One region of the Neobacillus sp. GCM10023253 genome, then DNA from elsewhere that is predicted to be linked to it. Evidence: riboswitches for the same ligand, from Rfam matches in the RefSeq annotation. Region 1 holds a riboswitch; each other region holds the start of a gene.
What was found. Region 1 has a riboswitch for S-adenosylmethionine ahead of ACFPA1_RS10825 (methionine biosynthesis PLP-dependent protein). Riboswitches for the same ligand answer to the same signal wherever they lie in the genome.
Positions count from the first base shown of each region.

Region 2: another riboswitch for S-adenosylmethionine. It lies ahead of metK (methionine adenosyltransferase); the one in region 1 lies ahead of ACFPA1_RS10825 (methionine biosynthesis PLP-dependent protein).
Region 3: another riboswitch for S-adenosylmethionine. It lies ahead of ACFPA1_RS20125 (methionine ABC transporter ATP-binding protein); the one in region 1 lies ahead of ACFPA1_RS10825 (methionine biosynthesis PLP-dependent protein).
Region 4: another riboswitch for S-adenosylmethionine. It lies ahead of ACFPA1_RS07480 (5-methyltetrahydropteroyltriglutamate--homocysteine S-methyltransferase); the one in region 1 lies ahead of ACFPA1_RS10825 (methionine biosynthesis PLP-dependent protein).

Region 1 covers NZ_JBHSHV010000008.1:49,180-57,117, reverse strand. The annotation lists gene metC (cystathionine beta-lyase) at 1-292, opposite strand, end outside; gene ACFPA1_RS10825 (methionine biosynthesis PLP-dependent protein) at 292-1,404, opposite strand; SAM riboswitch class I at 1,487-1,601, opposite strand; gene ACFPA1_RS10820 (polysaccharide biosynthesis protein) at 2,117-3,943, shown strand; gene ACFPA1_RS10815 (DegT/DnrJ/EryC1/StrS family aminotransferase) at 3,985-5,226, shown strand; gene ACFPA1_RS10810 (sugar transferase) at 5,256-5,969, shown strand; gene ACFPA1_RS10805 (alkaline phosphatase family protein) at 5,984-6,883, shown strand; gene galE (UDP-glucose 4-epimerase GalE) at 6,972-7,938, shown strand, end outside.
Region 2 covers NZ_JBHSHV010000012.1:683,882-691,819, forward strand. The annotation lists gene asnB (asparagine synthase (glutamine-hydrolyzing)) at 1-1,168, opposite strand, end outside; gene metK (methionine adenosyltransferase) at 1,401-2,603, opposite strand; SAM riboswitch class I at 2,869-3,002, opposite strand; gene pckA (phosphoenolpyruvate carboxykinase (ATP)) at 3,266-4,852, shown strand; gene ACFPA1_RS17550 (hypothetical protein) at 4,897-5,847, opposite strand; gene ACFPA1_RS17555 (RNA polymerase sigma factor) at 5,828-6,352, opposite strand; gene ACFPA1_RS17560 (DUF2584 domain-containing protein) at 6,452-6,694, opposite strand; gene ACFPA1_RS17565 (alpha/beta hydrolase family protein) at 6,736-7,524, opposite strand.
Region 3 covers NZ_JBHSHV010000016.1:23,531-31,468, forward strand. The annotation lists gene ACFPA1_RS20120 (NAD(P)/FAD-dependent oxidoreductase) at 1-812, shown strand, start outside; SAM riboswitch class I at 1,009-1,112, shown strand; gene ACFPA1_RS20125 (methionine ABC transporter ATP-binding protein) at 1,209-2,222, shown strand; gene ACFPA1_RS20130 (methionine ABC transporter permease) at 2,212-2,883, shown strand; gene ACFPA1_RS20135 (MetQ/NlpA family ABC transporter substrate-binding protein) at 2,906-3,745, shown strand; gene ACFPA1_RS20140 (hypothetical protein) at 3,846-4,064, shown strand; gene narI (respiratory nitrate reductase subunit gamma) at 4,244-4,939, opposite strand; gene narJ (nitrate reductase molybdenum cofactor assembly chaperone) at 4,955-5,554, opposite strand; gene narH (nitrate reductase subunit beta) at 5,554-7,056, opposite strand; gene ACFPA1_RS20160 (nitrate reductase subunit alpha) at 7,046-7,938, opposite strand, start outside.
Region 4 covers NZ_JBHSHV010000006.1:3,688-11,625, reverse strand. The annotation lists partial or broken gene ACFPA1_RS07500 (IS3 family transposase) at 1-969, shown strand, start outside; gene ACFPA1_RS07495 (long-chain fatty acid--CoA ligase) at 1,076-2,740, opposite strand; gene ACFPA1_RS07490 (phosphotriesterase-related protein) at 3,111-4,055, shown strand; gene ACFPA1_RS07485 (multidrug effflux MFS transporter) at 4,109-5,347, opposite strand; gene ACFPA1_RS07480 (5-methyltetrahydropteroyltriglutamate--homocysteine S-methyltransferase) at 5,536-6,663, opposite strand; SAM riboswitch class I at 6,746-6,844, opposite strand; gene ACFPA1_RS07475 (peroxiredoxin) at 7,057-7,674, shown strand; gene ACFPA1_RS07470 (hypothetical protein) at 7,886-7,938, shown strand, end outside.

The DNA.
Region 1 (7,938 bases):
CAATCACATGATCTCCGGAGGAGAGAAGCAGGAAGGCTGTGGAAATAGCGGCCATTCCTGAAGAAAAGGCAAACCCGCGAACTCCGCCTTCAAGTTCCGCAATGATATCCTCCAAGGCTTCCCGAGTCGGGTTTAAACTGCGGGCGTAATCATATTTTCCGAAACTATCAATTTCAAATTGATGAAAGGTGGATGCATGCTGGATTGGAACACTGACCGCTCCTGTTTGTGCATCCATTTTATGACGATTATGAAGCAGCCTTGTTTCAAAACTAAATTCTTCGTGTCCCATTACACATTCACTCCTTCAACCAATTTTGCAAAAGCTTGCTCTAAGTCAAAAATGATATCTCCTGCGTCTTCAATTCCTACAGAAAAACGCAATAGACGGTTACAGACACCTTGTGCAATTCGGATTTCTTCCGGGATATCAGCGTGGGTCTGAGTCGCCGGATACGTGATAAAGCTTTCGGTTCCGCCAAGGCTTTCAGCAAACGAAATCAGTTTTATGTTTTGCAGGAACGGATTTACCCACGTTTCATCTTTAATACGGAAAGAAACCATTCCGCCTCTTCCTGGGTAAAGGACATCTGTCACCGCATCGCTATTAGAAAGAAACTTAACAACAGCCTTAGCGTTTTTCTCATGCCGTTCCATACGGAGCGACAATGTTTTCATCCCGCGCATTAACAACCAGGAATCGAAGGGGCTTAAAACGGCACCCGCACCGTTATGATGGAAGGCCAATGCTTCACAAAGTTCCTTACCCTTCGCAACAATAAGTCCAGCAAGAACATCATTGTGGCCTCCAAGGTATTTCGTTGCACTATGAATCACGATATCTGCACCAAGTGCAATCGGCTGCTGCAGAAGAGGGGTATAGAAGGTGTTGTCCACAATTAACAAAATGTCATGCGCTTTGGCAATTTTTGCAATGGCAGCAATATCGGCTTCCTGCATAAGCGGATTAGTTGGTGTCTCCAAGAAGATTGCTTTTGTATTTGGTGTAATGTTGTTTTCAACCTCTTCAGGACAACAGGTATTTACATATTGGCTTTTCAAGCCCCACTTTTGAAAGCCTTTTTCGAGCAAACGGTAGGTTCCACCATATAAATCCTCGCTAACCAGCCATTCATCACCAGACTGAAATAAGGAAAGAATCGTTAAAATGGCCCCCATTCCAGAACTGCAGGCAAAGCCTTGGTCTCCGCCTTCTAAATCGGCGATAGTTTTCTCAAGCAGCTGACGTGTTGGATTTCCGGTTCGAATATAATCAAATCCTGTGGATTGTCCAATCCCCTCGTGCCGGAATGCAGTTGAAAAATATACTGGGGGATTAACGGTTCCTGTTGTAGTTTCACTGCGGTTCCCAATTTGAGCAAGTTTCGTATCCATTTTATACATTGTTGTCTACACTCCTTTTTGATATTAAAAAAAGGCCTTCTATAAGAAGAAGACCTTTGCATGTACAATACATCTGTCACTCTTCTTATCTCGCAAATTAGTAACAATTTGCAGGACTTAGCACCGTTTCAATGTAAAAGACATTGAAGGTTGCTGAGGTGTCACCGGGCCCTTCCCTCAACCTCTCTTGATAAGAACATATTAATATTTTGACTATTTATAAAATTTACTACAGTTTTGGCGGTTCGTCAATTAGTTTTTTATCCAAGGAAAGCAGTAAAGTGTAAAACAATTCTATTATCAGCTTTAAAAGTACAATTGTCCATTTTTGGCTTGTCCTCATTATTGTAAATTACTATTTTATTTCGGATTTTACAAAACAGAACAGGAGGAAAAAAATATTAGGGATATTTACCTAGTAAGTTCTGAATGGTATTTTTTTCAAATAAAATAGTTCTTGTTAAGGTACAAGTGATTCGTAAAATAGAATTTTACTGGTGAGGTTTCCTAGCCATTATCAAAGGAGACACTCGATCATGCTGTGGGTTTAAATATACCTTAGACGCAAGTCGTCGAGAGCGTGGTGTGAGGGGGGGTTAGATGCCCTATACATAATTAAAGTTTTTGATTATTTAGGGCTTCACGAAGCCTGGATAATCAAAAGCTTTAATCTTGGCTGCTATAAAAGCTAATGTACAAAAGGGGAGAGATTATGACCTACAGACAGAGGTTGTCATTATTTTTTTTAATAGACTCATGTATTGTCATAGGTGCAATATTCTTAAGCAGATTTCTGGTTGATGCTACCACTCATTTATTTACCTTTTTGATTATTTTTACTTCATTTTCAATTTTACTTAGCCACCACATCTTTTCAGTCATGTTCAACCTTTATAAAAAGGCTTGGGAATATGCCAGCATAGGAGAGTTATTAATCATTTTTAAGGTTGTGACCTATTCAATCATTTTTGCTGCAGTCCTGCAGAAAATTTTCTTCCTTGAAATCAATGTCAGGCTTCTCGCTGTTACTTGGTTACTCCATATTATATTCATTGGCGGCTCCAGATTTTGCTGGAGAGTTTTTCGGGATTCTCATTATCAAAAGAACCAAAATAAAAATCGTACCCTCATCATTGGTGCGGGAGCTGCAGGGACAATGGTTGCCAGACAGTTATTGAAGAATCGGGGTATCAATCTTCTTCCTGTGGGCTTCATTGACGATGACATCCACAAACATAAGCTAGATATTCTTGGGATTCCTGTTGTTGGCGGGGTAGCCTCCATTGAACAAGCTGTTCAAAACTATAACATTAAAAATATTGTTATTGCTATTCCCTCACTTAGCAAGAAAGAGTTAAATGTGATTTTTCAGGAATGTGCCAAAACGCCCGCGAAAACTAAAATTCTTCCAATGATTGAAGATTTGGTGACTGGAAAGGTATCCGTAAATCAATTTCGGGACGTTCAGGTCGAGGACCTTCTGGGGAGAGATCCTGTAGAGTTGGATATTGCTTCTATATCAAAAAACATTACCGGCAAAACTGTGTTGGTTACAGGTGCAGGAGGTTCGATTGGTTCTGAAATTTGCCGGCAAATTGCCCGTTTTAACCCTCTTAAAATCGTCTTGCTTGGTCATGGTGAAAACAGTATTTATTCGATTGAAATGGAACTGAAAGAAAGCTTTGGCGAATCAGCAATTAAATTCATAACAGAAATTGCCGATATCCAAGATGCGGCAAAAGTGGAGGCTGTTATGATGCATCATCAGCCAGAGGTTATTTATCACGCTGCGGCACACAAACATGTACCGCTAATGGAACACAACCCTGAAGAAGCAGTGAAAAACAATGTGATTGGAACGATGAATGTGGCAAAGGCAGCCAGTTTGTATGGTGTGAAAACCTTCGTGATGATTTCCACCGATAAAGCCGTTAATCCAACTAGTGTTATGGGTTCAACGAAAAGACTGGCAGAAATGATCATTCAGTCAATGGATAAGAAGTGCGGAACGAAGTTCGTTGCTGTTCGCTTTGGCAATGTATTGGGAAGCAGGGGCAGTGTGATTCCGTTATTTAAACGGCAAATTGAACAGGGAGGCCCTGTTACCGTTACTGATCCTGATATGAAGCGTTATTTTATGACGATCCCTGAAGCCTCAAGGCTGGTCATCCAGGCCGGCGCACTTGCCAAGGGTGGAGAAATATTTGTTTTAGATATGGGAGAAGCAGTTAAAATTATCGACCTTGCCAAAAATTTAATCAAATTATCCGGATATTCCATTGAGGAAATTGGGATCGAAATAACGGGGATGAGGCCTGGTGAAAAGCTGTTTGAAGAACTTTTAAAAGAGGATGAAGTACAGGAAGGGCAAGTCTACCCGAAAATTTATATTGGTAAAACCTCAGAGCTTTTTATAGAAGAGATTGACGATTTAATCATAAATTTTGCTGACATGGACAAACAAGAGCTTTCAGAACTGCTGTTAAAGATTGCAAATAACCGATTGCCCGCCAAAAGAGCATTGTCTATTTCCGGTTAGTTTGCTATGCGAGAACTATAGGAAAAGGGTTGATAAATATTATGAATTTGCCAATCTCTCATTCTAGAGTAACAAATGTTAAAAGAAATATTCCATTTTCACCTCCAGATATATCGGAAATAGAAATTAACGAAGTTGTCAACACATTAAAATCCGGTTGGATCACAACTGGCCCTAAGACAAAGCTTTTAGAAAATAAAATTGCGGAGTTTACCAATACCCAAATGGCTGTGTGTTTAAATTCAGCAACAGCTGGCATGGAGCTGACTTTAAGATTGTTAGGAATAGGCGAAGGCGATGAAGTCATTACTTCAGCTTATACCTATACAGCCTCTGCAAGCGTCATTCATCATGTCGGGGCAAAAATTGTCCTTGTAGACACGGCTGAAGATTCTTTTCACATGGATTATGCGCAGTTAGAAAAGGCTATTACGGCAAATACGAAGGCTATTATTCCGGTGGACATTGCTGGAATCATGTGTGATTACGAGAGGGTTTTTGAAATAGTAAATAGGAAGCAAAATCTTTTTAGGCCTGCAAATGATATCCAAGCAGCTTTTGGCAGAATCATTGTATTAGCTGACGCCGCACATTCCTTTGGTGCAACTTATAAAGGGAAAAATAGTGGGGAAGCAGCAGACTTTACTAGTTTTTCCTTTCATGCTGTCAAAAATTTTACTACTGGGGAAGGCGGGGCGGTAACCTGGCGTGACATACCCGGTATAGCCAATGAGGACATTTATAAAAAATATATGCTGTATTCTCTTCACGGTCAATCAAAGGATGCACTTGCAAAAACGAAACTGGGTGCGTGGGAGTATGATATTCTTTCACCCGCCTATAAATGTAACATGACTGATATTATGGCTTCCATTGGTTTGGGGCAAATGGAAAGGTACCCGTTAATTTTAGAAAGAAGAAGATCATTAATAGAAAAATATAATGATGGATTGCGTGATAGTGAAGTTGATGTATTAGATCATTATGGAATTGACTTTTCTTCAAGCGGGCATCTATACCTAGTTAGACTTCTTCATAAAGATAAAGAGTCTCGTAATAAAGTTGTAGAAAAATTGGCAGAGATGGGCATTGCCACGAATGTTCATTATAAACCACTTCCATTGTTTACCGCATATAAGAAAATGGGATTTCATATCAATGAATATCCAAATGCCTATAGGCAGTTTGCTAATGAAATTACACTTCCATTGCATACTTTGTTAAGCGATGAGGATGTAATTTATGTAGTTGAAAGTTTAAAGACAGCCCTGGAAGAAGTGTAAATTGGTGACAGAAGCGGGGGAACAGCTTAGTGCTAGTAAGGGAATGGGAAGATTTGCCCGATGCCATAAAAAAAGAAAGCGTAAGGAAATATTACAATACATTAAATAAGAAGCGTCTTAGTTTATTAAATAAGCGTGTATTTGATATCATACTTGCTATTCTGATTTTCATCATTCTTTCCCCTATTTTCATTATAACTAGTATTGCTATAAAGATAGATTCTAAGGGGCCTATTATGTTTCGCCAAGTAAGGGTAACGCAATATGGAAAGCAGTTCAAGATATTTAAGTTTCGAACAATGGTAAAGGATGCGGAACAGCTTGGCGGACAAATAACCACTAAAAATGATAGCCGGGTTACAAGAGTCGGAAAGATTTTAAGAAAACTCAGATTGGATGAGATTCCCCAATTATTTAATATTATTGCCGGCGATATGAGTTTTGTCGGGACAAGGCCTGAGGTTGTTAAATATGTAGAAAAATATTCAGATGAGATGATGGCAACATTGCTGCTTCCAGCAGGGGTTACCTCTAAAGCAAGTATTCACTATAAGGATGAGGAAAAACTTTTGGTTAATGCTAATGATGTTGATGAGATCTATTTAAAGGATATTTTGCCCAAGAAGATGAAATATAACTTAAGAGGTATAGAAGAATTTAGTTTTTTGGGTGAAATCAGGATTATGTTTGGAACTGTGCTAGCAGTAACTAAGAAAGAAAGAAGCAGAGAAAGAAATTTTTAGGGAGAAGGCAGTATATGAAGAAGAAATTGGCTGTTTTATTATCAGTTTTTTTTGTTTTGAGTGCGTGTACACAAGACCATTCCCAAAAACAAAATAAATCTGAGTTGCCGAAAAAAGAAACGGTTAATTCCGAGGAAAAAGAAACATCAATAGCAGGGAAATTGCCGAAAATTGATCATATTGTCATCATTGTGGAAGAAAATCATTCACAAGAGCAGATTATCGGAAACCCGTCAGCACCATATATCAATTCTTTAGCTGCAGAGGGTGCCAGCTTAACGAATAATCATGGTACCAGCCGGCCGAGCCAGCCTAATTATTTAGACCTATTCTCGGGTTCTAATCAAGGTGTTTCAAGCAACGATGTACCGGAGTCTAAATTTTCAGCCCCTAATTTAGGAAGTGAGCTTATTGAAAAGGGCTTTTCTTTTGCTGGGTATTCGGAAGACCTGCCTTCGATTGGTTTCAACGGAAAGACGAGCGGCAACTATGTCCGCAAGCATAATCCATGGGTTAATTTCAGCAATCTCCCACAAGAGACAAATCAACCGCTTGGAAATTTCCCAAAGGATTTTAGCAATCTCCCAACTGTTTCATTTATCATCCCAAATCAGCAAAATAACATGCATGATGGGTCGATTGAGCAGGCGGACAAATGGTTAAAGGAGCATATAGATTCCTATCTCCAATGGGCAAAAAGGAATAATAGTTTATTGATTGTCACTTGGGATGAAGATAATGGTTCAAAGGAAAATAAAATTCCAACCATCTTCATTGGTCCTATGGTGAAACCAGGGAAATTCAATGAGGATCTAAGCCATTTTAATCTTTTAAGAACGATAGAGGATATATACGGGTTAGGACATGCAGGGAAAAGCGATACTGTACAACCAATAATAAACATTTGGAAATAAGAGAAATGCAAAAGACGAACAGGCCTTGCCTGTTCGTCTTTTGCATTACTTTGGAATTAACACTCAAGCCAATTAGGAGTGAATATATATGTCTATACTCATTACAGGTGGAGCAGGTTATATTGGCAGCCATACATGTGTAGAACTGCTAAATGCCGGCTTTGAAATTATTGTTATAGATGATTTTTCCAACAGTAAACCGGGTTCAATAAATAGGGTAAAAGAGATTACGGGTAAAGAATATAAGTTTTACGAGATTAATATACTAAATCGTAATGCTCTTGAGGATGTCTTCTCAAGTAATCACATTGAGGGAGTCATTCATTTTGCCGGATTAAAAGCGGTTGGGGAATCGATATCCACTCCACTTCGTTACTATCATAATAATATTTCCGGGACGCTTAGCCTTTGTGAGGTAATGAATAAGTATGATGTAAAAAAGCTAGTGTTCAGCTCATCTGCAACCGTATATGGCATCCCGGAAAGGGTGCCGATTTCAGAGGATTTCCTACTTGGAGCAACAAACCCATATGGCCGCACCAAGCTAATGATAGAGGAAGTTTTGCGGGATTTATATGCTGCCGATAATAGCTGGAGCATTGCCTTGCTGCGTTATTTTAACCCTATTGGGGCACATGAAAGTGGATTGATTGGAGAAGATCCAAACGGAATTCCTAACAATTTAATGCCATTTATTACCCAAGTGGCTGCAGGGAAATTAAATGAACTGCAAGTGTTTGGTAATGACTATCCAACAATAGATGGAACAGGTGTAAGAGACTACATTCACGTAGTCGACCTTGCGGCTGGCCATTTAAAGGCACTGGAAAAATTACGATCATCTAATGGAGTTGAAGCCTATAACCTAGGAACAGGAAGGGGTTACAGTGTGTTGGAATTGCACTCAGCTTTTGAAAAGACATCCGGAAGAAAAATCCCTTATAAGATTGTTGATAAAAGACCAGGAGATATAGCAGTTTGCTATGCGGATCCACAAAAGGCAAAGAGCGAACTTGGCTGGGCTGCAAAAAGAGGAATTGAAGAAATGTGCAGAG
Region 2 (7,938 bases), on a different contig from region 1:
CTCTAGGAATTTTATTAAAAATCTCCAAATCGCCAGGCTCGCGGTAAATATTATAGCCGCCAAACAATTCATCAGCGCCTTCGCCTGAAAGAACAACCGTAACATGCTTTCTCGCTTCACGGGCGACAAAATATAATGGAACACAGGCTGGGTCGGCAAGCGGGTCATCCATATGCCAAATAATTTTCGGAACTTCTTTCATATATTCCTCAGGCGTAATGATATAACTGATGTTTTCTACGCCAAGCTTTTCAGCTGTTTCCTTGGCGACATCAATTTCACTGAAGCCATTGTGCTCAAATCCGACGGAAAACGTTTTAATAGCCGGATGGAATTGCTTTGCAATCGAGGCAATGATGGAAGAGTCAATCCCACCTGATAAGAAGGAACCAACCGGAACATCACTGCGCATATGCTTTTCAACCGAATCAAACAGAATATCACGGATTTCCTTTACGAAATCATCTTCCGATTTTAGTACTGGGTGAAAATGTGCCTTCCAGTAGCGGTTCATTTCCATCTTCGAGCCGATTTTTTTTGTAAAATAATGGCCTGGTTCAAGCTTTTTAATTCCTTCAGATAGGGTATCAGGTTCTGGAACAAACTGATAGGTTAAATAATGCTGCAAGGAATCATAATCCAGCACATCATTTTTAAGAGCCAGCAAAATGCTCTTTTTCTCAGAAGCAAAGAAGGTTCTGTCACCATCCTCCATATAAAAGAATGGTTTAATTCCAAACGGATCTCGTGCCCCATAAAGTGTTTGTTCCTGCTTATCCCAGATAACAAAAGCAAACATCCCGCGCAAGCGTTCAACTGCTTTTTCTTTTAGATGGCTGTAGAGGGCAATGATAACCTCTGTATCAGAGCTTGTGGAAAAAGTTAGTCCTTCTTTGAGCAACTCTTCACGAAGCTCGACATAGTTATAAATTTCACCGTTAAAAATAATCCAGTATCTTTCGTTTTCATACGTTAGCGGCTGGTGCCCGGATTCAATATCAATGATACTTAACCGGCGGAAACCAAATTGAATATGATCATCATAATAATAACCATCATCATCTGGTCCACGATGGGTTATAATATCGTTCATATTTTTAAAAAGCTGCTTTTCTTCGTCACGATAATTTTGCGTTTTGTCATGTACACAACCGATAAAACCGCACATTATGTACCTCACCTACTCTATTTCAAAATATCCTTTTGTAAAAACATACTCTCTAATACTACCACTTTTTTTTCAAAAATGGCACTGTGAACAAAAGGAAAATCATGTATCCTCATTTTTTACTTCAATAGTCCTACTTAAACATTTTATTCCAATTTTTAAAACACTGAACAAGAAAATAGACGTTTAATGAAAAATGGGAGTTACACCTTAATGCAACTCCCACTCCATATTATTTTCCTTCCGCCTGCTCACGTAATGCATCTGCCTTATCAGTGCGTTCCCAAGGAAGATCAACATCCGTACGGCCAAAATGTCCGTAAGCTGCTGTTTGCTTATAGATGGGGCGGCGTAAATCCAGCATTTTAATGATTCCTGCAGGGCGCAGGTCGAAGTTTTTACTTACTAAGTCAACCAATACCGCTTCGCTGACTTTGCCTGTGCCAAAAGTATCGATGGAAATCGATACCGGTCTTGCTACACCAATCGCATAGGCAAGCTGGACTTCACATTTTTCAGCTAAATCTGCTGCGACAATATTTTTTGCAACATAACGTGCAGCATAAGCGGCTGAACGGTCAACCTTTGTCGGGTCCTTACCGGAAAAAGCGCCGCCGCCGTGACGGGCATAGCCTCCGTAAGTATCCACGATAATTTTGCGGCCAGTCAGTCCTGCATCCCCCTGCGGTCCGCCGATTACAAAGCGGCCGGTTGGGTTTATAAAATATTTTGTATTTTCATCAATTAATTCTTTTGGTACAACCGGATTAATGACATGTTCCTTAACATTGCGCTGGATTTGCTCTAGTCCAATTTCCGGATGGTGCTGGGTGGAAATAACAATTGTATCAATCCGAACCGGTTTGTTGTTCTCATCGTATTCGACCGTTACTTGTGTTTTTCCGTCCGGACGAAGGTATGGAAGGATATCCTCTTTACGAACCTCTGTTAACCGGCGGGCAAGCTTATGGGCTAAAGATATTGGAAGAGGCATCAGCTCTTTCGTTTCGTTACAGGCGAAGCCGAACATTAAGCCTTGGTCACCTGCACCAATTGCTTCAATTTCTTTATCAGACATTTGACCTTCACGAGCTTCAAGTGCTTGATTGACACCCATGGCAATGTCAGGAGACTGTTCATCAATAGAGGTTAACACCGCACATGTTTCCGAATCAAAGCCATATTTCGCACGAACGTAGCCAATTTCTTTGATCGTCTCACGAACAATTTTTGGGATATCTACATATGTAGAGGTAGTGATTTCGCCGGCAACTAGAACTAAGCCGGTCGTTACTGATGTTTCAGCAGCTACGCGGGCATTTGCATCCTTTGCTAGAATAGCGTCTAAAATAGAATCAGAAATCTGGTCGCAAATCTTATCAGGATGACCTTCAGTTACTGATTCAGAAGTGAACAAATGGCGTTTTAGTGACATCTGAATTCCTCCTATAATAATGAAATAATGAGGCTGCTTTTTTCAAAGGTTAACACCCTTTCCAAATAACCTCCATTTTGATACGGAACTCATCCCTAATAGTATGAAATAAACATCAGGTTTTTATGAAATACTACCGAAAAAACCCAACCGAAATTCTTTAGAAGATTAGTAAAGCGATTCAAACAGCACGTGTGTTTGCCAAATAGACAAAAAAACCTTTCCATGAGGAAAGGTTGAATGCAAACATTTTGCGTGCCTTTCACTCTTATCGTTCAAGGACAAGCCTTGCATCAGGTTGAGCACCTTTGCCCGAAAAACGACTAAAAATAGACATTTTCCTAGTTGCAGGTTGCTGGGTTTCATAGGGCCTGTCCCTCCACCAGCTCGGGATAAGAGAGTATCCGTTCAAGGTTAAATCATACCCCAGATTCTTAAAGTATGTCAATGTATTTTTTAGCAACATTAACCAAAATATACAATGGAGTATGATACAAAATATGCTTAAACTGTTTTTTTCATGACTTTTTAATCACCTTTAGAATAATGTATAAAATACAGCATAATTTCGTCAATTAGTATAGACTATTATTTTAATTGTGTTATACTATTCAATATTAATATATCAAATTAAAAAAACCATAAAAAGGAAGGTTCATTAAATGAATTCTGTTCATATCCCAAATGAATTAAAGGAATTACTTAATGAAAGTAATGTCCAAGTCCAATTATCTGTGCCGCAGCTAGTTGAAAAAATCCTCAGCAGAAAAGAAGGGACACTCACTTCCACCGGAGCGGTTCGTGTTTCAACAGGAAAATATACTGGGCGGTCTCCCGAAGACAAATTCACTGTTTTGGAGGAGTCAACCAAAGATAAAATTGCCTGGGGTTCTTTAAATCAGCCAATCTCACAAGAAACTTTTGATCATCTTTATAATAAGGTATTAGAATACTTAAAACAGCAAGAAGAAGTTTATGTATTTAAAGGCTTTGCTGGTGCTGATAAGAAATCACAACTGCCGATTCAAGTCATAAATGAATTTGCTTGGCATAATCTTTTTGCCCACCAGTTGTTCATTCGGCCTTCGGAAGATGAACTTCTGACTCATGAAGCTGAATTTACAGTAATTTCTGCCCCTAATTTCAAAGCAGACCCGGCAGTCGACGGTACGAATTCTGAAACCTTCATTATTATATCATTTGAACGCCGCGTAGTTCTAATTGGAGGAACTGAATATGCGGGGGAAATGAAAAAATCAATTTTCTCTGTCATGAACTATTTACTGCCTGAAAACAATATTTTCTCTATGCACTGTTCAGCGAATGTCGGCATTGAAGGGGATGTAGCATTATTCTTCGGTTTATCCGGAACTGGAAAAACAACTCTTTCCGCTGACCCTAATCGCCGTCTAATCGGCGATGATGAGCACGGCTGGTCATCAAATGGCGTCTTTAATATTGAAGGCGGCTGCTATGCAAAATGTATTAATCTATCCCGTGAAAAAGAACCGCAAATCTTTGATGCCATCCGTTTCGGGACCGTTCTTGAAAATGTTGTGATTAACCAGGAATCGAGAATTCCGGATTATGATGATGGAACATTAACAGAAAACACTCGGGCCGCATATCCAATGGAGGCCATTGATAATATTGTCCAGCCTAGCATTGCCGGGCACCCGAATACCATTGTGTTTTTAACTGCAGATGCATTTGGTGTTCTTCCGCCAATCGCTAAATTAACAAGGGAACAAGCAATGTACCATTTCTTAAGCGGATTTACATCAAAGCTTGCTGGAACAGAGCGTGGCATTACTTCACCGCAGGCAACCTTCTCAACCTGTTTTGGTGCACCATTCCTGCCGCTGCCGGCTACACGCTATGCCGAAATGCTAGGAGAAAAAATACTTGAGCATAACGTTAATGTGTTTTTGGTTAATACAGGCTGGACTGGCGGAGAATACGGCGTCGGCAATCGTATGAAACTCTCATATACAAGAGCAATGGTGCAGGCAGCTCTTGAAGGAGAACTAAATCACGTAGAAACCGTTAAGGATACATTCTTTGGCCTAAATATCCCGCTCCATATTGCTGGGGTCCCTGATGAAGTGCTTCAGCCAATGAAAACATGGGCAGATCCTAATGCTTATGAAAAAAAGGCAAAAGAATTGGCAGAGCAATTCCGTGAGAACTTTAAGAAATTCGCTAACGTTGCCGTCGAGATTGAAGAAAAAGGCGGACCAATCGTTTAAACAGTAGAAAAAAGAGGCTGATCTCCAAAATCAGCCTCTTTTTTCTATTTCCCGTCAACTGGTTTCCTTACTTCGACTGCCTCCGATTGCTGGAGAATAGTAAAACGATATTTACCGCTTTTTTTGATGGTAAACCCGCCGCCATACTCCGTAATATGCTTTCCATCCGTTGTCGTATAGTCTGCAACCTTCTTAAAAGTAAATTTCGATTCCTCAGCGGTTTCTAATTGAAATATCTCCAATTCTATTTCATCGGGAAGATTGCTTCCCTCGACTTCAATAAACTCGTGTTCATAAAAGCCGGCATAAAGATCCTCCGCAGAAATCATTAATGTTGATTTGCCAATTGTGATATACGGCTCCTTTACATAAATGGAAAATGCACCAACCTTCTTATCACCAACTGTGAATTGAAGATTCCAAACTCCTGAAAAAGGCAATGGTTTGAAGGTTGTTACAGTGTGAGCATCCGTACCGTAGATTCCTCCAGATAAAGGAGTTTCAGCAAGGTGCTCTTTGACTCCTGTTTTAACGTGGACCGCATCGACCTTGAGAGATTTCGAATAATCATAGTTTCCCCATAAAAAAATCATCATCTTAGCAACGGTGCCTTTATCTTTTGCAATCCAGTCCTGAGGTGCAAGCAGGCTCACCTTGTTTGTGATACCAAAATTACTACCTGCATAAATAGGTTTCCCCTCTTCATTCTTTAATGCAAAATAATCACCCTCTTGGGCTTTGGTTATAACGGAACTGCCGCTGCCGGGATTCTTTTCCTCGGCTGTATTCGTAAAATAGAAAATCGGGGCAATAAGAGCAAGTATGAACAATGCTGCCATAGCCCCCAGTCTTTGGATGTTAAACGGCTTTCTTGGCTTGATTGTGCCTGCTTCACTAATCCTTTTTAACATGTCCGTTCTCTGTTTTGTAGAAAGCTCATGTTTCGGAAAATCCGCCATCATTTCCAGCAGCTCTTTATCCGATAAATTGCTCAAAATATTCACCCTCCTTTAATTGCTCATTTAGTTTTTTCATGGCCCGAAAAAAGGTAACATTCACTTTATTTTCCGACCAGCCAAGAATGTGTCCAGTTTCCTGTGAAGAAAGCTCGGCAATGCCCTTAAGCAAAATTACATCCCGATAATTTGGCTTTAATTCGTTAATCGCTTCATATAAGCGGGCATACTCCTGCTTTTTTAAGATTTTCTCTTCTGTTTGAAGTTCTTTTTGATCAGGTGATTCTCGATTTAATCGTTCCTTCAGCTTTTGCCATACTGATTTTTTTCGATATAAATCAATGGCTGTATTTCTTGCAATGGAAATAAGCCAGGTTTTGGGACTTGCTTCATTTTTAAACCGGGAAAAGGCTTGAAGTGCACGGAGAAAAGTTTCCTGTACCAAATCCTCAACATCTGTCGTTCCGATATAGTAAACAAGAAAATTGGTAACGTCCTTCTCATAATGAATAAACCATTTCTCTATTTGCTGAATCCCTTCCAACCTTACCCCCCCTCTCTATTTGTTATTCTCTATATAAGACGCTATTGTTTGGCAAATCTTACACTTTTCCAAAAGAAAAAAAGCAGGTGATAACACCTGCTAGTTCGTTGAGTTTAAGGATATTAGTTGATATGTTAGTGTTGTGCGGCTGTTTTCCCATTCAACTTTTTTTATTAAAGCTGTACCATTTGAGTTTGTGTCCAGTGTTTTTCTGACATCCACAGGGATTTCAATCGGGTATAATCTGTATCCTTCTTTCACAAGTACAAACAGATTTTCTCCAATCCTTTTTTCATTCCCTTTTGTGACGATTAATGTATTTAATTCAAGAGGCATACCCATAACATATCCGCTCCTCTGCTATTTATATCTTTATATTACCATTATTTGTTTTGCATTTTCATCCACTTCGTCAAATCTTCCACTACTTTTCGGTTAATTGCCGGCGGAAAATAATGTGTGAAATGATCAAAATACCAGCGTTCGACTGGCTTGTCCAGACTTCGCAGCCTTCTTTCAAGACGATAGGCGTGTTCGACAGATACATTTTGGTCGTTTACTCCGTGAATAATCAGGACGGGGGCAGCCAGCCTTTCAAGCTCGAATAAAGGTGTTCTTTCTTGATATCGGTCCGGGAATTTCTCCGGTGTCCCGCCGATGACCCGTTTCATCATCCTTCGTAAATCCTTCCGCTCATAGTAGGTCAAGCTCATGTCACTAACACCGCCCCAGGTGACTAAGGAAGCTGCATCTGGGAATTCAATTCCCGTCAAAAGCGCCATTACTCCGCCGCGGGAAAAACCAAAGATATGTATCCTTTTTACATTAGGAAGTGATTTTAGCAGGTCGTAGGCCGCATAGGCGTCCGCACGGTCCTCTCCTGCAAAATCCTCATTCCCTTCACCGCCCTGATTGCCGCGATAATAGGGGGCAAAAACAATAAAACCCTCCTGAGCAAACTGGGCAATCCGTGCCGGCCGAACTTTGCCGACGCTTTTGATTCCTCCCCGCAAATAAAGAAATCCATCAGTCGTTGGCTCGTTCTTTGGCTCTGCCAGCATCCCTTTTACTCTTAACCCGTTTGAAAGGTAAGTGATTTCCTTTAACTCTACATTAGGGTTTGGCGATGGAAAGCGTTTAATATCGATTATTTTACTGTTGAATGGGGTCATATGTGTCTAATCCTTTTTTTATATTAAGGGTCCTTTGTTAACTCTTGTTTAATGTTTCAATAGCTAGAGTTTATGTGTTTACTTGGATCAGCCAGTAGTTATGGACCCGTCATAACTACCAAACCTTGTTTCCCTTTACCGTTCGGACTTTATAAACCTTTCATAACTACCGGAACCTGATTTACCTTTACCGTTCAGGCGTTATAAACCTTTCATAACTACCTGAATCTGATTTACCTTTACCGTTCGGGCGTTATAAACCTTTCATAACTACCCGAACCTGATTTACCTTTACCTTCGGGCGTTATAAACCTTTCATAACTACCCGAACCTGATTTACCTTTACTTTCGGGCGTTATAAACCTTTCATAACTACCCGAACCTGATTTACCTTTACCGTTCGGGCGTTATAAA
Region 3 (7,938 bases), on a different contig from region 1:
AAAAGATGGCAGAACGGGCACGGACCCGTTGGGAGGATGCTCCCGAAATCGGCGAAATAACAATTTTATCTCCAACTGAAACGAATCGACTTTTTCCGCCGTTGTCTAATGAATTTGGCGGGGTTTATGTTAGTGGCGGGGCACGTGTAAATGGCCGGGCTTTACGTAATGCCCTGATAAACTCTGCAGTAAAGTATGGTGCCCAAATCGTTAAAGGGAATGCCTCATTAATCAGTCACAATAATAAAGTCCAAGGGGTAAAAGTGAGTGAAAAAGCATTTTTGGCTGACCACGTAATCGTCACGGCAGGAGCATGGGCGAAGGATATATTGCTGCCTCTAGGGGTTGAATTTTTAGTAAGGCCCCAAAAGGCGCAAATAATCCACTTACAAATGTCAGACATGAATACTAACTTATGGCCGGTTATTATACCGCCATCTGATCAATATATACTATCATTTGCAGATGGTCGGGTAGTAATAGGAGCTACCCACGAAAATGATGCAGGATTTGATAATCGGGTAACAGCTGGAGGAATCCAAGAAATCTTAAATAAAGCTTTAGCGATTGCACCAGGTCTTGCCAGTGGAACAATTTTGGAAACTAGGGTAGGTTTTAGACCTTTTACACCAGGTTTTCTTCCCGTAATAGGGGAATTGCCTAATTTTGAAGGAATCTTAGTGGCAAATGGCCTAGGTTCATCCGGGTTAACTAGCGGACCTTATCTAGGAGCTGAACTAGCTAAATTAGCACTTGATGAACAGACTGAGATTGATTTAATTAACTATAGTGTTGCTGGTGCTTTAACCTAATGTTAAATGATACAAAGAGCTTTTCATGCGAAAAGCTCTTTTCTAATCTAATAAAAAAATTTTAAAATTAATAATAAAGTTGATATAGCAATATTGAAAACGCTGTCGAATAAATTGTATTATAATTTAGACGATTGACAAAATAAGAATAGATTTGTAGTATCTTAATATAACTTAATTATTTGTTAATTTAATTTTCTTATCCAGAGAGACCGAGGGACATGGCCCAATGACGTCCGGCAACCCCCGATTGGGAAGGTGCCAATTCCTGCAGAATGATTTCATTCTGAAAGATAAGCCACCGAGATGTTTATTTCGATGCTCCTTTCAGATGAAAGGGGCTTTTTATTTGGGTATAAAGTCTAGTTTAGATATCGGAAAAATGAGGTAATCAGTATGATTGAAATAAAAAACCTTACTAAAGTTTACAAAACAAAAAAAGGTGAAGTAAAAGGTGTGGATAATGTTTCACTCACAGTTAAAGAAGGAGAAATCTTTGGCATTGTTGGCTATTCCGGTGCTGGAAAAAGCTCACTGCTTCGTTGTATCAATCTTTTAGAGCGGCCAACCTCTGGCAGTATAACGGTCGATGGCACTGACCTGACATCCCTAAAAGGCGAGCAATTACGATCTTCACGTTTAAAAATAGGCATGATTTTTCAACATTTTTACCTAATCAGCCAAAAAACAGTCTATGAAAATATTTCTTTCTCTTTAAAGGCTGCTAACTACCCTAAGGGCCAGGTAAAGCAGAGAGTAGAGGAACTCCTCAAAATGGTTGGTCTTTCCGATAAGCGTGATGTCTATCCGTCACAGCTAAGCGGCGGTCAAAAACAGCGGGTCGGTATTGCAAGGGCTCTCGCAAATAATCCGAAGGTGCTTTTATGTGACGAAGCAACATCAGCACTCGACCCAACGACAACGAAGTCAATTCTTACATTGTTAAAAAAAATCAATAAAGAACTAAATATCACGATCGTATTGATCACTCACGAGATGGATGTTGTTAAAGAAATCTGCAGCCGCATGGCGATTATGCAGGATGGACGAGTTGTGGAAGAAGGTTCGGTATATGACATTTTTGCCAACCCGCATACAGCACTTACAAAAGAATTCATAGAAAGTGTTGTAACTCTTGAAATCCCGGAAGTTATTCTAAAAAGCTGCCAGGGTCCAATAGTCAAAGTGACCTTCAAAGGAAAAGTCGCTAGAGAGGGAGTCATTTCTGATACTCTTCAACAATTTAACCTAAAAGGTAATTTTCTGCATGGTTCAATAGAATATATTCAAGAGCAACCGCTTGGTATTTTCATAATGGAGCTAAAAGGACAAAAAGAGGAAATAGAAAAAGCCCTAAATTATATTGAAAACCGGGCAGCGCAGGTGGAGGTGTTACACAATGGGCTTTGATTTTGCACATCTGATGGAGCTTATTCCGGATATCAATAAAGCATTTTTTCAAACCATCTATATGATTGCGATTTCGTTGGTGGTTTCAACGGTAATCGGATTGCCGGTTGGGATATTGCTTTACATAACCGATAAAGGTTTATTTCTAGAAAATCGTCTAGTCCAAAATATCTTAGGTTTTGTCGTTAATATGGTTCGGTCTGTCCCATTTATCATTTTATTGGTAGCCTTGCTTCCATTAACGAACTTCTTAGTGAAAACAACCATCGGACCAACTGCAGCTAGTGTTTCATTATCAGTAGCGGCGATTCCTTTTTTCGCAAGAATCGTGGAAAATGCTCTAAGAGAAATCGATAAAGGGGTCATCGAAGCAGCTATTGCTGCCGGGGCAACCCCGTGGATGATAATAAAAGATGTCCTATTACTTGAAGCAAGATCCGGCATTATCTCAGGTGTCACTTTAACACTCATCAGTTTAGTAGGATTTTCCGCTATGGCCGGAACAGTCGGCGGCGGCGGTATTGGAGACTTGGCGATTCGCTTCGGTTATTACCGGTACGACAATACCATCATGATTTCAACAGTTTTAATCTTAATTATTTTAGTTCAGGTCATTCAGCTTCTTGGCGATTACATCGCCAAAGTTGTAGATAAAAGATAAATAAGAAAAGGGGAAAATGACAATGAAAAAATGGTTAACAAGCATTTTATTACTATGTGTAGTCTTTGCACTAGCTGCTTGCGGTAGCAACACTGAAAAGGCAGCCAGTGGAAAAGAGAAAGCAACAGAATCAAAAGATATTAAAATAGGCGCGACTGCAGGCCCATATAGCGACATGGTAACAAAAGCGATTAAACCAGGCTTAGAAAAAAAGGGTTACAAGGTTGAGCTTGTTGAATTTAGTGACTATATCCAGCCAAACAAAGCATTAAACAATGGCGATATCGATGCCAACCTGTTCCAGCACACGATTTACCTTCAAAATTTTGCAAAAGAGAACAACATGGATTTAACAGCACTTATTTCTGTGCCAACAGCACCAATGGGAATTTATTCGAACACAATAAAATCGATTAAAGATGTAAAAGAAGGGGCAACTGTTACACTTCCAAACGACCCGACAAATGCAGCACGTGCTTTGAACACACTTCGTGATGCAGGACTTATCACTATCAAAGCAGATGCAGATCCACTAAAAGTATCTGAAAAAGACATCGCTGAAAACAAGAAAAACCTGAAGTTCCAACCAATTGAAGCAGGCCAGCTTCCTCGTTCTGTTGAGAGCGCAGATTTAGCTGCTGTACCTGGAAACTTTGCTCTTGCTGCAAAAATGAATCTGTTAGATGCATTAACTCTAGAAGAGATGGCAGACAATTACCGTAATATTGTCGCAGTAAAAACCTCCAACAAAGATTCACAGTTATCAAAAGATATTAAAGCTGTTGTTGAATCAGCAGATTTTGAAAAAGTGATTGATGACCAATTCAAGGGTTTTGGAAAACCATCTTGGATGAAAAAATAATTGTCAGCAAATTAGGATATGGATTTTAATTCCATATCCTTTTTATGTTGGATATACAATAGCCTAATGGTGAATCCTATGATAAAAAGGAGGATGCCAGATGGGTTTTTTTAAAGAAAATGAAGAAAAGGATAATCTTAAAGATATTCTAAAAAATTCTGTAGAAATTGAAGAAGATTTGATGCGTACATATTTAATTACCGCCGAACGGGTTCATGACGATGATGAGCTAAAAGAACGTCTAGAAAACTTTGCGGAAGGGAATGCGAAGAGGACAAAACAGCTAATTGATGAGTTAAATGAAACAAAAGAGACTTAAGATTTACAAATTTATTAAATGAATGAGTCCTATCATAACAAGTCTTTATCAAGTAGATAAATTAACATGGAAAAGCAGTGCAGTTTTCAGTTGTAAAATGCACTGCTTTTATTGTTGTATTGTTAATTCTTAAAAAAGAACGGTAATATCAAGTAAGGCAAAACCTTTTTAAAGTATTTCTACCTGCTATTCTTATTATAACCATTTCTTGAACGGTACTGTTGCGGAGCCCGTGAAGGATACCTTAATGGAAAACTGAACATATGGACTAGAGCTGTAAATGGGATGGCAGCAAATAAAATAAATGCCACAATGATATGAATTTTAAAGAGCAAAGGCACCCCAAGCATTAAATCCGACCTTGGATGGAATGTGAACAAACTTCTGAACCAAGGCCCAATTGATAAACGGTATTCATATGCCCCTACGGTTGTATTATAGACGATCGTCATATATGCCCCAAGCCCTGCAACCAGTATAAGCCATAGGATGGTGAAATAACTTGTCCCGGTAGTATGGGCACGAACCCTTGGTGAATTGAATTTTCGAATAAGCATCAAAACTAGCCCAATTACCACCATGAGACCTGCAACACCACCTCCTGCAATGGCGAAGAAATGATAGATATGGTCTGTAACTCCGATTGCATTGTATACACTTAGTGGAATTAATACGCCCATTACGTGTCCAACAAAAGCAAAGATAATCCCATAGTGAAATAGGACAGATGCGATTCCCAATCCTTTTTTTTCAAAAATTTCTGTTGAAGGCGCAGTCCAACTTTTGCGACGAAAAACAAAACGATAAAATGTTGCAATAATTAGGATTGTTCCGCAAATATAAGGAAAAATTGTCCACCAAAATACAACTTCCATCATAGCCCCTCCTTTTTAGCGATACATCAATGGATATGGTAACTCATCCAGGTCAGCAACTTCCCGAAGTCTCTCTAAAGCAGAGATCTCCTCTGCATCCGGAGTTTCAAAAACATACATCATCCCTAATTCAAGTGCTTTCTTGTAAGGATTATCCTCAGGAAGATTTGTTAAGATCCGGTCAACGGCATAAGCAATTCTTCTTGAAAGTTTGTTGATTTTTTCCTCTTCGGGTACAACCGCCAAAAGTTCTAACAACATAGGAATATAATCTGCCATATCATGTCCGATGTATTCAAGTCCGGCTTCAGATATGAGTTTTTGTAATTGGATAAGAGCAAAACCGCGGTTTCTGCTGTCTCCTAGTTCATGTGCAGTTAAATATAGATTGGTCCCTTCCTTATAATCAAAGGTCTCTACATATAGCTGCTCCAATTGCACCGATGGCATTTGATAGAAGGGATAAATTCTATTCAATACTTCCTTTTGAATATCCTCTGATGTGATAGATTCGTAAATAAAGCTTATGATTGTTTCTTGATCTTCAAAAAAAGAAGTATCCGGATAATCCAAGAGGCGCGATAAAAGCATTAAAATCGCTTTTTCTTCATTCATTATGCATTTTCACTTCTTTCAAATGGATAGGTCATCATACCTTCAGGAGGAGCTAAATCTTCAATGCTGCAAGCTCCCTGTTTGTAATGTAAGTCATCATTCATTTCACGACGGCCAGTCGGAATGACAAATCGTTCATTGTATTTTGCGACTGCAAGTAACCGAGCCATCTCTTCTAATTCTTCATTATGGGTACCTGCTTCATCCATTAATTTAGTCAACTTTTGTTTGTCCACTCCACCAACGGTTTTTGACCTCATATAAACCCTCATCGCTGCCATTTTTAATAAGACCTTACGAATAACAGAAGTATCATCAGCAGTTAAAATTGAAGCCAAATACTCCATTGGAATTCTCATTTGATCTACTGCTGGAATATAGCCTTCCGCACTTAAATCTTGTTCGTTAGTAATGTGGTTCATAATCGGGCTAAGCGGCGGTACATACCATACCATTGGAAACGTCCGGTATTCTGGGTGAAGCGGAAGTGCAATCTTCCACTTTATTGCCATCTTATAGATTGGAGATTCTTGTGCACTTAAAATCCAACTATGATTGATTCCTTGTTTTTCTGCTTCCGCAATGACTTCAGGGTCAAATGGGTCTAAAAATACGGAGAGTTGGGATTCATATAAATCTTTAGGATCTTTAACGGATGCAGCCTCTTTCACCCGATCTGCATCATACAAGACCACACCAATATATCGAATTCGACCTACACAAGTTTCTGAACAAATGGTCGGTAAACCGGCTTCAGTTCTCGGATAACAGAAATTACATTTTTCGGCTTTGTGTGTATTCCAGTTATAGTACACCTTATGATATGGACATCCATTCATACAAAACCGCCATCCCCGACAAGCATCCTGGTCTACTAATACAATTCCATCTTCGTCCCTTTTATATAAAGCACCAGAAGGGCAAGAGGCAACACAGGAAGGATTTAAGCAATGCTCGCATATCCTTGGCAGGTACATCATAAAGGTCTTTTCATATTCCGTTTTAACGTGTTCCTGAAGTTTTCGTACATTAGGGTCATTTGGAACAGATTCGCTCCCTCCCGCCAAATCATCATCCCAGTTTGGACCCCATACCGGTTTATCGATATAGTTTCCTGTAATCATGGAACGAGGACGGGCTACAGGTAAACTATCTCCTTTATCCCGTTTGTGAAGATGCTGAAAATCATACGTCCATGGCTCATAAAAATCATTTAGATCTGCCATATTGGGATTGTAAAAAATATTCGCCAATTTTGTAAGAGGTCCACCGGCTCTTAAATGCAATTTACCGTTTCGCAAAACCCAACCGCCTTTATAGCGGTTGGTGTTTTCCCATTCCTTTGGATATCCTACCCCAGGTCGTGTTTCAACGTTATTGAACCACACATACTCCATTCCAGGTCGGTTGGTCCATACATTTTTACAAGTAACAGAACAAGTATGGCAACCAATACACTTATCAAGGTGCATGACCATTGCAACTTGTGCCTTAATCCTCAAGCCAATCGACCTCCTTCAGCGGTCTAATAATCGCCATTGTGTCCCTCTGACTACCAGTCGGTCCATAATAATTAAATCCATAACTTAATTGAGAATAACCGCCAATCATATGTGTGGCTTTTGGATAAATTCTGGTCACACTGTTATGGGTTCCACCACGTACTTTGTTAATGTTATTCCCTGGAACCCCCATATGCCTGTCTTGAGCGTGGTACATATAAACTGCACCTCTTGGCATACGGTACGTTAAAACAGCTCTAGCAACAACAGCGCCATTGCGGTTATATACTTCAATCCAATCGTTATCTTTAATGCCAATAGAGGCTGCATCTTCTTCATTCATCCAAACGACTTGCCAGCCACGGAACAATTGAGCCATGTTATTCGTATCTGTAAACATGGTATGAATGCCCCATTTTTGGTGTGGAGTCATGTAACGCAATGAAATGGATTTTCCTTGATTTTCGACTTCTTTTTCTCCTTTCACAAAAGCGCCTCTTGTAATCGGAGGAATATATAAAGGAAGCCCTTCGCCAAAATCAAGCATCACTTCATGGTCAAGATAAAAGCTTTGTCTTCCAGTAAGTGTATGCCACGGTATATTAAATTCTTTGTTAATCGTAAACGGAGAGTACCGTCGATTATCCTTTTCGAGCCCACTCCATACTGGGGAAGAAAGGGTTGGTCTTGGTTGAATGGTTAAGGCGTCTAACGTATAATCTTCTTCCGCACGTTCCTCGGAAATATGAGTCAGTTTTTTACCTGTCTTTTCCTCCACGGATTTCCAACCTTCAACCGCTCGTTTGCCATTTGTAGCACCGGACATTAACAAAATGGCATTAATGGCTTTTTTATCGGTATAAAGGTCAGGATAACCTTTTC
Region 4 (7,938 bases), on a different contig from region 1:
GAGCAGGAAAATGAGCGACTTCGTGCGGAGAATGCATTCTTAAAAAAGTTGGAGGAACTCGAAAGGAGGCGTTTAAAGAAACGTCCATAAGCCAAATTCGATTAACCGATAAATATATAGCCATTCAGGAACTCCATGAGAAAGAGAAATTTTCCCTTGTGCTATTATGCGAGATTGCTAGAATTCAACGTTCTTCTTATTATAAATGGCTTAATCGTACCATCTCTGAGAATGAAAAGTTAAATGAGGAAATTCTGGAGGAGATAAGACGTCTATATGATAAGGTGGACGGTATATATGGGTATCGCCGTATGACGATGAACCTGAACCGTATCTTAACGAAGACTATTAATCATAAACGAGTGTATCGACTGATGAGAATCGCTGGTATCCAATCGGTCATTCGACGTAAGGGCAAAAAATATAAGCCAAGTACACCAAAACATGTAGCTGAGAACATTTTGAACAGAGAATTTAACGCAGAGAAGCCAAATGAAAAATGGTTAACTGATGTGACAGAAATGAAGTATGGAGCCTCAAATAAGGCTTATTTGAGTGCGATTTTAGATTTGTACGATGGGTCCATTGTAGGCTATGTAATTAGGCAATCACAACAATAATCCATTGGTGTTTAGAACCCTGGATTTGGCTTTGGATGCTAACCCGGCAGCAAAACCTCTATTCCATAGTGATCGAGGATTTCAATACACCTCCCCTTCATTTAAAAGGAAAATAGAGAAAGCAGAAATGGTTCAAAGTATGTCGAGAGTCGGAAGGTGCATTGATAATGGACCCATGGAGGCTTTTTGGGGAACATTGAAAAGTGAAAAATATTATCTTAACAAGTACAGTACCTTTGAAGAGTTGAAGAAGGACATTGAGGAGTACATACAATTTTATAATAATGACCGATTACAAAAAAGATTAAACGGCCTTAGCCCCTTAGAATACAGGGCTAACGCCGCTTAGTGTCGTTTTATTATTTCCGCTGTCTACTTGACGGGGGGCACTTCAAAATTCATACGTCATTTCTTATTTTAAGGACATGTTAAGCAAATTAGTCCTTCAAGAAAACTTATTTCACCTTCTCCTCTTCCATCTCCTGCAGCTTTCTCCACAGGATTTTCCCGCTGCCTGACATCGGCAGTTCATCTAAAAATTGAACAATTCTCGGAACTTTATAGGCGGCCATGTGCTCTTTGGACCATGCGATAATTTCCTCTTCCGAAGTTCCTTTTCCTTGTGAGTTCAGCACGATAAACGCCTTTACGGTCTCGCCGCGCCTTGGGTCGGGAACACCGATGACGCAGGCGTTCTGCACGGATGGATGTTTATACAAAGTATTTTCCACTTCCGCAGGCCAAACTTTAAAACCGGAGGCATTAATCATGCGTTTGACCCGGTCAACCAAGAAGAAATAGCCTTCTTCATCATAGCGGCCGATGTCGCCTGTTCTGAAAAATTCCTTCCCTTCAATCGTTACAAAGGAATTCTTGGTTTCCTCAGGTCTGTTCCAGTAGCCTTTTAAGACTTGGGGACCATTGACAATGATTTCCCCCTGTACATTTGGACCCTGCTCCTTTAACGAGACCGGATCAATCACCCTAGAATCCACATCAAACTGTGGCACTCCTAAGCACTGCATCTTCGGCCTTTCAACTGGATTTTGATGCGTTTGTGAAATGGTCTCTGTTAGCCCGTAGCCTTCTACATAGCGAAGCCCTGTCAGCTCTAAAAGCTTTTGGCCGACTGCTTCCGGAAGGGGAGCACCGCCGCCGCTAATCATCTTCAGGGAATCGATTGAATAGTCTTTGAGATTTGGGTGCGCCAATAAATCAACGACCATTGTGGAAATGTTCGTCCATCTTGTGCACCGATAGCGATCGATCAATTTTAAGGCAACATCCCGGTCCCAGCGTGTCATCATTACCATCGTGGAACCAAGAGAGATCGGTCCATTCATGTTATGCTGCAGGCCGGTCACATGGAAAAGGGGAAGCGTTGACAACCCAATATCAGCAGGAGTTGACTGCGACCATACAATTCCACCGAGAAGAGTAGATTGCAAGGTTTTATGTGTGTGCATACAGCCTTTTGGTTTGCCAGTCGTCCCCGAAGTATAAGGGAGGCAGCATAAATCATCGCATCCAGCCTGGCTAGGATTTGCTTCTAAGCCTGCTGTTAATGCATCATCCCAATCTATTATTGCTAATGAGTCAAATGATTCTTTTGGAGCAGCCACGACAGGAGGGACCGTATAGTCCAAATCGGTTTGGGCATAGTCCGAATAGGCTGCAACAACAATCTGCTCAAGAGGAGTGAACCCAATACACGGCTCAATTTCCCGAATTAATTCTTGTCCGGCAATCGCCACTTTGGAATCACAATCTGATAAATAAAATGCCACTTCATCCTTCACATTCATCGGATTAATTGGCACCACGACAGCGTCAGCCCGTAAAATCGCGTAAAAGGCGATGATATACTGTGGTGAATTTTGCATGTACAGCAACACGCGGTCGCCTTTTGCGACTCCAAGTACCTTTTGCAGATACCCTGCTAGTTTGTTTACTTCTGAGTGAAGTTGTTTATAGGTGATTTCTGTTCCGTAATAAACAATTGCCGTCTTATTCGGATAACGCTTTGTCGTCATTTCCAGGTTGTCGTAAATGGTTGATTCAGGAATCGGTAAGGTTTTCGGCAGCCGTTCTGGCCAAAATTCAAAATGACGTGTAAACATTAAACAAATCACCACCAAATAGATTTTTTAAAAACTTCCGTTGAAATCGGTTACAATTATAATAATAATACATTAATAACAGAATATTCTAGTAATTGGGTTAATTTTTTTCGTAGAAAAATAATACCTTAAGATTATTAACGATTCTGGAATTTTTTACAAAAAATAATTGACGTAGTAGGAAGAAGCTTGGTACTATATCTATCAGATAATTCATAATCTTTTAAAATCTTTACAAAGATTATAGTACCAGATACGCAAATTTTTGGACTGATTTGAAAACGTTACCATTTGTAGTGCTCGAGACTTAGGTTATGGATTATTTTTTTAGAAAAATTTCAATGGTCAGAGGATGAAAGGGGAGTATGGAATGACACTTATTAATTCTGTTACAGGACAAGTTGATTCTGCCGAACTGGGTTTAACACTAATCCATGAGCACATGCGTATTCGCTCTGAGTCTGTATTCGTGCAGTTTCCCCATTTGTATGATGAGGAGAAAGACTTCGCTAGAGCAGTGGTACAGGTAAACAAAGCGAAAGCACTCGGTGTGACAACCATCTGTGATCCAACCGTCATGGAGCTTGGCCGTGACATCCGCTTTATTGAGAGAGTCTCCCGCGAAACGGGGGTTCAAATCATCGCGGCAACAGGAATCTACTCCTATCACTATATCCCACCTCATTTCCAAAATCGTGATATCGACTATATGGCTGATTTGTTTGTCCGCGATATTGAAGTCGGAATTCAGAACACATCCATTAAAGCAGGATTCTTAAAATGTGCCACGGATGCACAAGGGGTCACCCCTGATGTTGAGAAGGTTATTCGCGCCGTTGCTCGTGCTCAAAAGCGGACAGGTGTACCGATTATGACTCATTCACATCCGGGAACCGGAACCGGCTTAAATCAAATTGACATCCTTCTTGAAGAGGGAGTGGATCCGAAGCGGATTCTGATTGGGCATACCGGAGATACCGATAACATGGAGTACATATTGAAGGTGCTCGACCATGGGGTATATATCGGCATGGACCGTTATGGCTTAACCGCTGAGTGTACAACTGAAAATAGAAACACAATCGTTATTGAACTCGCGAAGCTAGGATATGCAGACCGCATGTTTTTATCACAGGATCATTGCTGCTCGATGGATTGGTATCCTGAAGGACTAATTGAGCATGTGCTCCCGAAATGGACAATGACATTTGTTCTTGAAGAGATTATACCAGAATTAAAAGCGAGTGGAGTAACGGAAGAACAAATTAACCTGATGATGGTCGAAAACGCTCGCCGCTGGTTTGAGGGGAAATAGAAAAAAATCCACCTTCCATCGTTACAAATGGAAGGTGGATTTTTCAGGAGGGTTTAAATTGAACCACTTACTCGGTTTCTCTTTACTAGAATCCAATACAATAACACTGCCCCACAACCGGCACATACAATCACTACGCCCATCGGAATAGCCGTCTGCCCGCCGCCTATACCAACTAGGGGAGCGACAAATCCACCAAAGGTAAATGAAGTAACACCCAGTAAGGCAGAAGCACTACCCGCATTTTTTCCTTGTGTTTGCATGGCTAGGGAGAATCCTGCTGTATTTACCATTCCTACACTGGATACAACGAAAAATAATGGAATCAAAACGAAGACTAGCTTTGCTTGTAAAAATAAAAGCAGCAATAAAATGATCCCGCCTGTTGCGGACATTCCTAATCCAACTTTGAACAGTTTAGCTTCAGGGATTCTCCCTGCCAACCTGCCTGTCGTTTGACTCATGATCATGATCCCGATAGCGTTGATCGCAAAGATCAGACTGAACATTTGCGGGGATGCACCATAAATATCCTGTACGACAAAGGGAGAACCTGAAATGTACGCGAACATGCCAGCAAAGACTAAGCCCTGCGCTAAAGCATAGCCCATAAAGCTTCGATCCACGATTAGTTTTAAAAAAGGGCTAAATGTATTCTTCATGCCTCCAGCGGAACGCTTTTCTTTAGGCAGCGTTTCCGGCAATCCAAAAAGAATGATAAAAAACATAACGATTCCAATGATACTTAAAACAATAAAGACACCTTGCCAGGGAAACGCCTTAAGCAGCTGAGCACCAATAATCGGAGCAAGGATAGGGGCCAGCCCGTTCACCAATGCAAGGAGTGCAAAAAACTTGGTTAATTCAGTTCCTGAATATAAATCTCTGACAATCGCCCTCGAAATCACAATTCCAGCTGATCCAGCAAACCCCTGGATAAGCCGCAAGATAATTAACCCCCAAATGGAAGGGCTAAATACGCATAAAAGGGACACGATAAAGTAAATCATTAAGCCAACCAAAAGTGGTTTTCGGCGGCCAGTTACATCACTGATAGGCCCAGTTAGCAATTGTCCGGATGCTAAACCGAGCACGAAAAGCGACAAGCTAAGTTGAACCGAAGATGCGTTTGTATGGAAATCTTTTGCGATATTTGGCAGGGCCGGTAAATACATATCAATGGATAAAGGGCCAAATGCTGCAAGTGAACCGAGAACAATCGCCATCCATACTCGTTTAGAACGAGAAAGCACTGCTTGATGATCCTCTGCCTTTTGTATGAAATCCCCCATATTGTAAGTCCTTCCTCCAGTTATGTAAATCCAATCTAGTTACCTAAGATTTTATCATTCTATGTTAACAGATTATTCAATATTTAGGAATTCTTAAAAGTAGAAACATACAACCAATTTCAGAAACGATTAAATTGAAAAAGGCCGCCTTCCATCATAGAAATGGAAGGCGGCCTCTCCTAGTCGGTTTAAATGGTTCCCCAAACATCCTTAGCAATAGCCACTACATGTTTAATCTTATTCCACTGCTCTTCTTCCGTTAAAATATTTCCTTCTTCTGTGCTGGCAAAGCCGCATTGAGGGCTTACTGCCAGGTTTTCTAAAGGAATAAATTGACTTGCTTCTTTAATTCTTGCCTTAATGGATTCTGGATCCTCGAGTTCTGGGAATTTAGAAGTGAATAGTCCTAGTACAACGGTTAGGTTAGGACGCTTGAAGCCTTTTAAAGGTTCGAAGTCACCAGAACGCTGATCATCATACTCTAGGAATAGCCCGTCCACATTTAGCTCAGCGAAAATGGCATCGGAAATTTGATCGTACCCGCCGCTTGTGATGTAGGTGGATCTGAAGTTGCCGCGGCAAATATGCATGGTAATTGTTAAATCTTCCGGCTTATCGGCAATGGTTTCATTGATTGCACTTACTCTTGTTTTGATGATTTCATGTACATCCAAGCCAACTTTTTCAACCACTGCATTGATTCGCTCTTCAGAAACAAAATCAATCCAAGATGTGTCGTCTAATTGCAAGTAACGGCAGCCAGCATCATAGAAAGCCTGGATGGCTTTTTGATAGGCCGCTACGGTATCTTTATAAAGTTGTTCGCTGTTGCCATTGTAATACTCATCGCCTTGAATTCTCGTAAATAACATATTCGGGCTTGGAATGGAGAACTTCGCCACTTGGCTGCCATCTCCATATTTTTCAACTGCCTGCTTTAAAAACTTGAAATGCTTCAGCATATAATGATCATTAAAGTCAACTTTGCCCACTACTTTAATGGCGTTGTTTCTTGTTTGGGCGCCTTTGAAGTTGCTGATATATTCATTTTCGAAAAATGCTACACCTTCCAAACCAGCCAGGAAATCCAAATGCCACCATGAACGTCTAAACTCACCATCTGTAACGGATTTTAAGCCTGCTTCAATTTGGTTTTGAACTAATTTCTCAATTTCTTGATCCTCAACCGCCTTCAGGGCATCTGCATCAATTTCCCCATTGGCAAAAGCCTTTCTGGCTTCTTTAACCGGTTCTGTTCGAAGAAAGCTGCCGACATGGTCAGCCTTGAATGGAGTTTTTACTAGTGTTGCTGTCATTAATTATTCCTTCTTTCTCGGTGTAATAAAAAACCCTCTTCTCAAAAATAAGAAGAGGGGGGTAATAGCCATTGCTAATCTCTTCTTATCTTTAAGCACTCGCTTCTGGAATTGGCACAGTACGAACGTGTCTGCTGCCGAGGCTTCAAAGGGCCAGTCCCTCCACCTCTCTTGATAAGAATATTCGAAAATATTTAATTAAAAGTAAAGATACACTTGTTCTGATTTTCTGTCAACAAAAATCTACAACATTATTGTTGTGGTTAAATGGAAAGGCTATCCAAAATAGGCTCAATGGGACAAATACCTAAACGTATATTATTTATGGTAACGCTATTAAAAAATGAACTCCAGCAAGAAATTAAGATTCAGGTGATGATCTGAGGTGAAAAAATGGAATTTAACAGACGAGAGGGTCATTTTGATGGGTCTTTGCAGCCATTTTGTGCACAGACAACAGATATGGCCCCCCTATTTGAAGCAGAAGCTTATGATCATGCAGAAAAGAAAATAAAAAAGCTTCGTCTAGAAAGCTATCGTGGAAGCTGGGTTATTTTATTTTTTTATGCAAGTGATTTTACCTTTGTTTGACCGACAGAATTGGCAGCGGTCGCTGCTATTAAGGATCAACTAAAGACACTTAATACAAATGTCCTTGCTATCAGCACGGACAGTGTATATGCCCATAAAGTTTTCGCTGAGGTATCTCCTAATGCCTCTCAGGTATCATTTCCACTTCTAAGTGACCGAACACACCAAATCAGTAAAGCATACAGAGTCCTAAATGAAAAAGTTGGGGCAGCCTTAAGAGCAACCGTCATTATCGACCCAGATGGAATAATTGTGTCCAAATTGGTATACCCATTAGAAGTTGGCCGAAATGTTTACGAAATACTAAGGATCATACAAGGGGTACAATACGGAAGAAGCACCGGAGAAGGAGTCCCAGCTAACTGGGTTCCCGGTAACCCAGGAATCATTAGAGACCCAAAGTATATCGGAAGAATTTGAGGCATGGGGACGGTTCTCATGCCTCATTTAGGCTTTTAAGATCGTCTACACACATCATTGATTCATTAATTATGTCGTAATTTGTCGAAAAGTTAATAAAAATGTACGCGTTTTCACCTGATATGATAGTTTCTATACAAATATTCTAAATATTCATCCCTTTGTGACTACCCAGGAAAAATGGATAGATTGGTCTGTCAGGAGGTATAAAATGTGCCAGGAACACAGAAACAAAAATGTAGAAGTAAATTTTGAAATACCAGA